Regions from separate parts of the Bacillus sp. ISL-47 genome, predicted to be linked through region 2. Evidence: riboswitches for the same ligand, from Rfam matches in the RefSeq annotation. Region 2 holds a riboswitch; the other holds the start of a gene.
What was found. A riboswitch is a leader RNA that binds a small molecule or an ion and turns the genes downstream of it on or off. The one in region 2 is predicted to bind glycine.

Region 1 (3,424 bases), on a different contig from region 2:
TTTGTGAGGAATTTCAATTACCTCAATATATTGACCCTTCGCATAAGATTTGACAACTTCCTTTGACTCAGGATGAACACTGCTTGAGATCAGCACTTTTTTGCGGCGTGTATTTCCCGCACTCAGCATCGCAGCTTCAGCAAGAGCAGTTCCACCATCATACATGGAGGAGTTCGCGACATCCATTCCAGTCAATTCGCAGATCATCGTCTGGAATTCAAAAATTGCCTGAAGCTCACCTTGGGATATTTCCGGCTGGTAAGGAGTGTAAGCAGTATAAAATTCTGAACGCGATAATACATGGTCAACGATAACCGGCATGTAATGATCGTATACACCTGCTCCAAGGAAAGAGGTGTTTGTGCGAAGATCAGCATTTTTCTGTGCCATTAAAGTTAGCTCTTTCATAAGTGCTGTTTCAGATTTTGCAGGTTTTATTTTATATTCACCTTTAAATCTTACGCTTTCAGGAATGTCACTGAAGAGTTCTTCCACAGCTTTAACGCCGATCGTTTCGAGCATTGCTTTCTGATCAGACTCTGTCATCGGTAAATAGCGATGTTTCATCGTTTTCTCCCCCCGGTTAGTTCTTTTCTCTTTTATAGAAAGGTGTAGATGCAATTTTTGCTTTTAAACGTTTGCCGCGAATTTCTACTTCCACTTCTGTTCCTAGCTCAGTATGTTCTTTTTTAATTAGTGCAAGGCCAATATTCTTCTTTAAGGTTGGAGATTGGGTACCTGTTGTCACTTCCCCGATAATCTCTTCTCCCTTATAAACAGGATAGCCATGGCGCGGAATTCCGCGGTCAATCATTTCAATCCCAGCCAGCTTGCGGGGAACTCCATTTTCTTTTTGCTGCTTCAGCACTTCCTTGCCGATAAAATCAGCTTCCTTGTTCACTTTTACAGCAAAGCCAATTCCTGCTTCAAGCGGTGTGATATCAGGTGAAAGTTCCTGGCCATATAGTGCAAGATTAGCCTCAAAACGCAGTGTATCCCGTGCGCCAAGACCGCATGGAAGCACGCCATCTTCTTTGCCTGCTTCAAGTATTTCATTCCACAATGCTACAGCATCCCTCGCATCGCAGTACACTTCAAAACCATCTTCTCCAGTATAACCAGTTCTTGAAACAAGGGCTTTCTTTCCATTCAGATCAACATCCTGCTGAAATTTGAAAAAGCCAATTTCCGCCAAGCTTGTATTTCCTGCAAGCTTTTGCATTACCTTCTCAGCAAGCGGTCCTTGGAGTGCAAGCTGTGCCATATCTTCCGAAAGGTTTTTCAATTCCACATTGCCTTCAACATGGTCTTGCAGCCATTGGTAATCCTTTTCAATATTTGATGCATTTACAACTAGCAGATAGTGGTCATCGCCAATTTTATAGACAAGTAAATCATCAACAGTTCCGCCATTCTCATAACACATCGCCGTATATTGAGCACCAGCGGTTTTTAATTTTGAAACATCATTTGTCATCATTTTTTGAAGATAAGCAAGGCTGTCAATGCCTTTCACTTCGATCTCACCCATATGGGATACATCGAAAAGGCCAGCCTTGTTACGGACTGCTTCATGTTCTTCTTTAATGCTTGAAAACTGTACAGGAAGGTCCCAGCCCCCAAAATCGATGGTTTTTGCTCCATAGTCTTTGTACACCTCATATAAAGGTGTGCGTTTTAACTGTGACATTTACTCGTCCCCCTCATAATCTTTTTAAAACGGTGTAGGAAACATAAAAAAGGACAGAGTATCCCCTCGTTATTGAGAAGATCTCTGTCCTTGCACCTGAAAGTTTACCGAAATCGGCTTTCCCCTTGGGTGGCTCCTCTATAGAAGCACTCTCCAGAGCTGCGTCAAACAAGAGTTCTTTTGCCTGAGAGATTCACAGGATTTGCTTGCTCCTTCGGCGCTACAAACGTAGTCTCTCCCCTTGTTATCATTCGCATTTATAAAATTTTCCAAGTTGGTCATACTTATACCAAACAGAAAAATAATGACTCCATTATTTCGATAAACTAAATTTAATGTGTTAACTTTCAAAACTTTCAAAGCTATTATCATCCTACCACCTAAACCAGGTTTGGGCAATATGTTTATATAGATTAAAGGAGCTGTTTTTATGACGGTGCAAATTGGCGTTGATTCTTCCTGGCAGGATGAATTTTTAAAGAGAATAGAAGATGATGGTCCTTGGGGAAATTGGGAACTGTATAAGCTGGCTGTAGAGGTTGAAAACCATACGGTCATACCTGAATTCGAAGGACTTCAGGCTCCAAAGCACCTGCCTAATCTGACACCGCTTCCCCATCAGCTGGAAGTAGCAAAGCAGGTTGTTGAAAGCATGAACGGAAAAGCCATCCTTGCTGATGAGGTTGGTCTTGGAAAGACGATTGAGGCTGGTCTTATTTTAAAAGAATATATGATAAGGGGTTTGGTAAAAAAAGTGTTGATTCTCGTTCCGGCGTCCCTCGTATCTCAATGGGCAATGGAGCTGAACAGCAAGTTTTTCATCCCTGCGGTTGCCCAGCGGAAAAGCTATGTATGGGAGCAATGCGATGTTGTCGTTTCTTCCATAGACACCGCCAAGAGGAATCCCCACCGGGACATCATTTACAGCCTGGACTATGATTTGATCATAATCGATGAAGCTCACAAGCTTAAAAATAATAAAACAAAAAACTATGAGTTTGTGCAGAATTTAAAGAAGAAATTTTGCCTTCTGTTAACCGCAACTCCGATCCAAAACCGGATCGGTGAAATATTTAATTTGGTATCCCTGCTAAAACCCGGCCACCTCGGCAATGAGTCCGCCTTTTATGAGAGCTATAAAAAAGATTCACGTTCGTTAAATGATGATGAACATTTAAAAGAGCTAGTGAATAAAGTTATGATTCGGAACCGCAGGGCGGACACAGGGATCGAATGGACCAAGAGACATGTTGAAACCATTCCGATTGAATTCTCCCAGGCAGAGAGAGAGCTATATGATGCTGTAACCGAATTGCGGAGAGAAGGTGATTGGGTGAGTTCCAGCCAATTTTCTGTCATGACTCTGCAAAGGGAAGCATGCAGCAGCAGGGAGGCTGTTTATTTCACTTTACAGAATATGCTCAAAAAACAAGAAGAGCCTACTAAAGCTTTCCAGGAGCAAATTCAATACCTTGTTTCCAAGGTTGAAGCTGTCCAGCAAAATTCAAAAGCCCAAAAGGCTCTTGAATTAATCCAAAAAATAAATGATAAAGTCATTATTTTTACAGAATACCGTGCGACCCAAATGTATTTGCAATGGTTTCTGAAACAATACGGCATTACCTCAGTCCCTTTTAGGGGAGGGTTCAAACGGGGCAAAAAGGATTGGATGAGAGAACTTTTTCAAAAGAATGCGCAGGTTCTCATTGCAACAGAAGCAGGTGGAGAAGGAAT
Region 2 (3,424 bases):
TAGAATTGTAAAATTTTCACATATAGAGGGAGGGGTATCCGCTGTGACAGGAGAACAAAGAAAAAAGATGTACATGTTAATGATTAATATGTTTATTGCCATCGGAAGCTTTGGAATTATTATTCCGATTTTGCCTGCTTATTTGGAATCCATTAATCAGGGAGGAACGGCAGCAGGCCTGATGATTGCTATTTTTGCGGGTGCCCAGCTGATTTTTTCTCCAATTGCGGGGAAATGGGCTGACCAGTACGGTCGCAGAAAAATGATTATATACGGATTAGCAGGTTTGACATTATCCATGCTGGTCTTTTATGCAGTAGATTCGATTTGGCTGCTTTACTTTTCACGTGTAATCGGAGGAATTGGGGCGGCTTTGCTGATTCCTGCTATTTTTGCATACATTGCTGATATTACAACCATGGAGCAGCGGGCAAAAGGGAATGGCCTTGTCTCAGCTGCGATGTCACTTGGTATTGTCGTTGGGCCTGGAATTGGCGGATTTTTGGCAGATTTCGGTTTAAAAATGCCATTTCTGATTTCAGCGCTTGTATCCTTAGCGGCTGTTATCTTTTCCATTGTGCTCCTTGAAGAAAGCAGCACATTGCAGCAGCCTTCTGCGGACGAAATGCCTGAAGAGGAACCAATGGTCAAGAAGCTGGCAATGTCCGTTAGGAAGCCTTACTTTATTCCGCTTGTCATTACATTGGTGATGAGCTTCGGTCTGATGGCATATGAATCGGTTCTGGGACTTTATCTTGATAACCAGTTTGGTGCTACTCCGCAGGAGATTGCCATTATGGTTACCTCAACAGGGATTATAAGTGTAATTGTCCAGCTTTTTGTCGTGGATCGGGTTGTCAGCAAGTATGGAGAGGGAAAGGTGCTGAATATCTTTTTGGCAGTCGCGGCGTTTGGCTTCCTTGTGTCGCTGTTTGCAGGCAGTTATGCCATTTTCTTTGTCATTTCGCTTATTATTTTCCTGGCGACATCCATCCTGCGTCCGGTTTTAACAACGCTTATTTCAAAAATGGCCGGTAATGAACAGGGATTTGCGATGGGCATGAATAATGCTTATATGAGCATTGGAAACGTGCTTGGCCCAACGATTGCCGGCGTGCTTTATGATGTCCGGATCTCGTATCCGTTTGTTTTAGGGTTAGCTTTATTGTTAGTTACTTTATTTATCACAGTTGCCTGGCAGAAGAAGGCGCCTAAGCCGAAAGCAGCTGTATAGGTGAAAAAGCTTGCAGACATTTGTCTTCAGGCTTTTTTCTGTTAAACGGAAAGGTAAAAGAGATTGCATGAAGTTATTTTATTAGCCACTATAAGAAAGATCCCGGACCGAATCCAGGGATTTTGAAAAGAAAAATAGACTAATTGAATTTGTGGCAATTTTGTGAAAGAAACGCAGAACGGTTGACACTTTTAAAATACCGTAGTATTCTGAAAATAACAAAAATTATTGAGCGAATGACGGCTGCGGGAGAGAGCAACGATGAGGCCACCGAAGGAGCAAGCTTCAAAAAGACCCTTGAAGCAAATCTCTCAGGTAGACAGAACCGCAGCGGGACGCATCTCTGGAGAGCGCGCATGTATGATGCGACACCAAAGGGGTTAAACTCTCAGGTAAAAGGACAGAGAAGGGGGAGGAAGAAGCTGCCCCTGTCTGTCCTTTTTGTGTTTGGCAGCTTGTTTCCAGAAATGCGGATGGAGGAACTCAATATGAATATGAATATTAATGCAAACCGGGCGACTTTGCTGATATCCTGTCCGGAAAGGCCAGGCATTATTTCAACGGTATCCAATTTCCTATTGGAGCATAAAGCGAATATTGTCCATTTTGATCAGCATACAACCGATCCGCTGGCAGGCATCTTTTTCATGCGGATTGAATTTGATATGAATGATTTTGATGAATCATTCCCAAAATTGAAAGAGGATTTGCCAGAGATGGCTAAGGAATACTCGATGGAGTGGAAACTGAGCGGCAAGGGTGAACGCAAGCGGATGGCGATCTTTGTTTCAAAGATGGACCATTGCCTGCTGGAGCTGATTTGGCGCTGGAAGTCAAACGAGCTTGAGGTGGAGATTCCTCTGGTGATCAGCAATCACCCTGATCTGAAGGAAGTTGTGGAGGGCTACGGAATTCCTTATTATCACATTCCGATTACGCCTGATACAAAAGCCGAAGCTGAGCAAAAGGCGGTAGAGCTGCTGGATGGGAAAGCCGATTTCATTGTTCTGGCGAGATATATGCAAATTCTTTCGCCAAGCTTTATATCCAAGTATCCGAACAAGATTATCAACATCCATCATAGTTTCCTGCCTGCCTTCGTGGGAGCCAATCCTTATGCAAGGGCGTTTAACCGCGGAGTCAAGCTGATTGGGGCAACAGCCCATTATGTAACAAATGATTTGGATGAGGGACCAATCATCGAGCAGGATGTGCAGCGGGTCAACCATCGCCACACCGCACAGGACCTCAAAATCGCCGGCCGCCACGTCGAAAGGCGGGTTCTCGCCCAGGCCGTGGAATGGCACGTTGAAGATCGAGTCATTGTACATGGGAATAAGACAATTGTATTTTAGGTACCAGGTACCACCCGAATTTTGTCGAAAAATATGCAAAAGAGCATCCCGAGAGTTGTATAGACATCATGAGAGAAGGTGAGCAAACATGAAAAAGAAAAAGTTATCAATGCTTGAAATGATAAAAGAAAATAAAGAAGAGCTTTTGAAGGACCGCCGTCAGCTTGAGAAGATTGAGAAGAAGATTGACGATAAATATGCAAAAGCCCAATAAGGAAGAGCGCCCAGCCTGGTTGAGACCAGACTGGGCGCTTTTTTTATAGCGAGGCTGCGATTAAAGCGGAAGGGATCCAATTGTATGCGGGAAAAGAAAAGAGGAGATGAAGGATATATCATCAACTCCCCTCACTTTCGGCCTGAGGCAGCAAAAAAGCGCCCGGAGAAATTCCTGGGCGCCTATTATGTTATTTTTGTTTAAAGTATTCCACAAAGGCATGGTAGATTTCCGTTCCCTGATAAAAGAACAGGCTGGAAGCTGTTAATGAAAACAAGCCAATCATTATGAATCGAATCCACATCATTTCGTTTTCCTCCTTTAATTGTTTTTTGGACAATTAAGGAGTGTGGGTCATGTAGTTCGCCTCGTAGAAAATGGGGGTGTAAAAGATTTTTTTTCTGCGGGCGATTATGTGAAGCGCGCTATATAGGAAAAGGATGATCGCCAGACTGCCGAGTGCCAGTGAGGCTGAATCCTGTGTGAACACATATTTCTTAGGATTATCCTTTAAAAGAAAGCTCTCCGCAAGTTCGGAAACGGTTATGGCTTTGCTTTCGTCCATAGGAATCCCGTTAATATGGACGCCGGGGTATTGGGTGATGAGGAAGGATAAGAAAA

Region 1: another riboswitch for glycine. It lies ahead of gcvT (glycine cleavage system aminomethyltransferase GcvT); the one in region 2 lies ahead of purU (formyltetrahydrofolate deformylase).

What each region holds. Positions count from the first base shown of each region.
Region 1 covers NZ_JAGGQS010000003.1:188,772-192,195, forward strand. The annotation lists gene gcvPA (aminomethyl-transferring glycine dehydrogenase subunit GcvPA) at 1-567, opposite strand, end outside; gene gcvT (glycine cleavage system aminomethyltransferase GcvT) at 584-1,690, opposite strand; glycine riboswitch at 1,853-1,941, opposite strand; gene J7I93_RS02610 (DEAD/DEAH box helicase) at 2,121-3,424, shown strand, end outside.
Region 2 covers NZ_JAGGQS010000082.1:10,721-14,144, forward strand. The annotation lists gene J7I93_RS23705 (MFS transporter) at 44-1,234, shown strand; glycine riboswitch at 1,471-1,572, shown strand; gene purU (formyltetrahydrofolate deformylase) at 1,723-2,589, shown strand; gene J7I93_RS23715 (FbpB family small basic protein) at 2,678-2,803, shown strand; gene J7I93_RS23720 (hypothetical protein) at 3,144-3,424, opposite strand, start outside.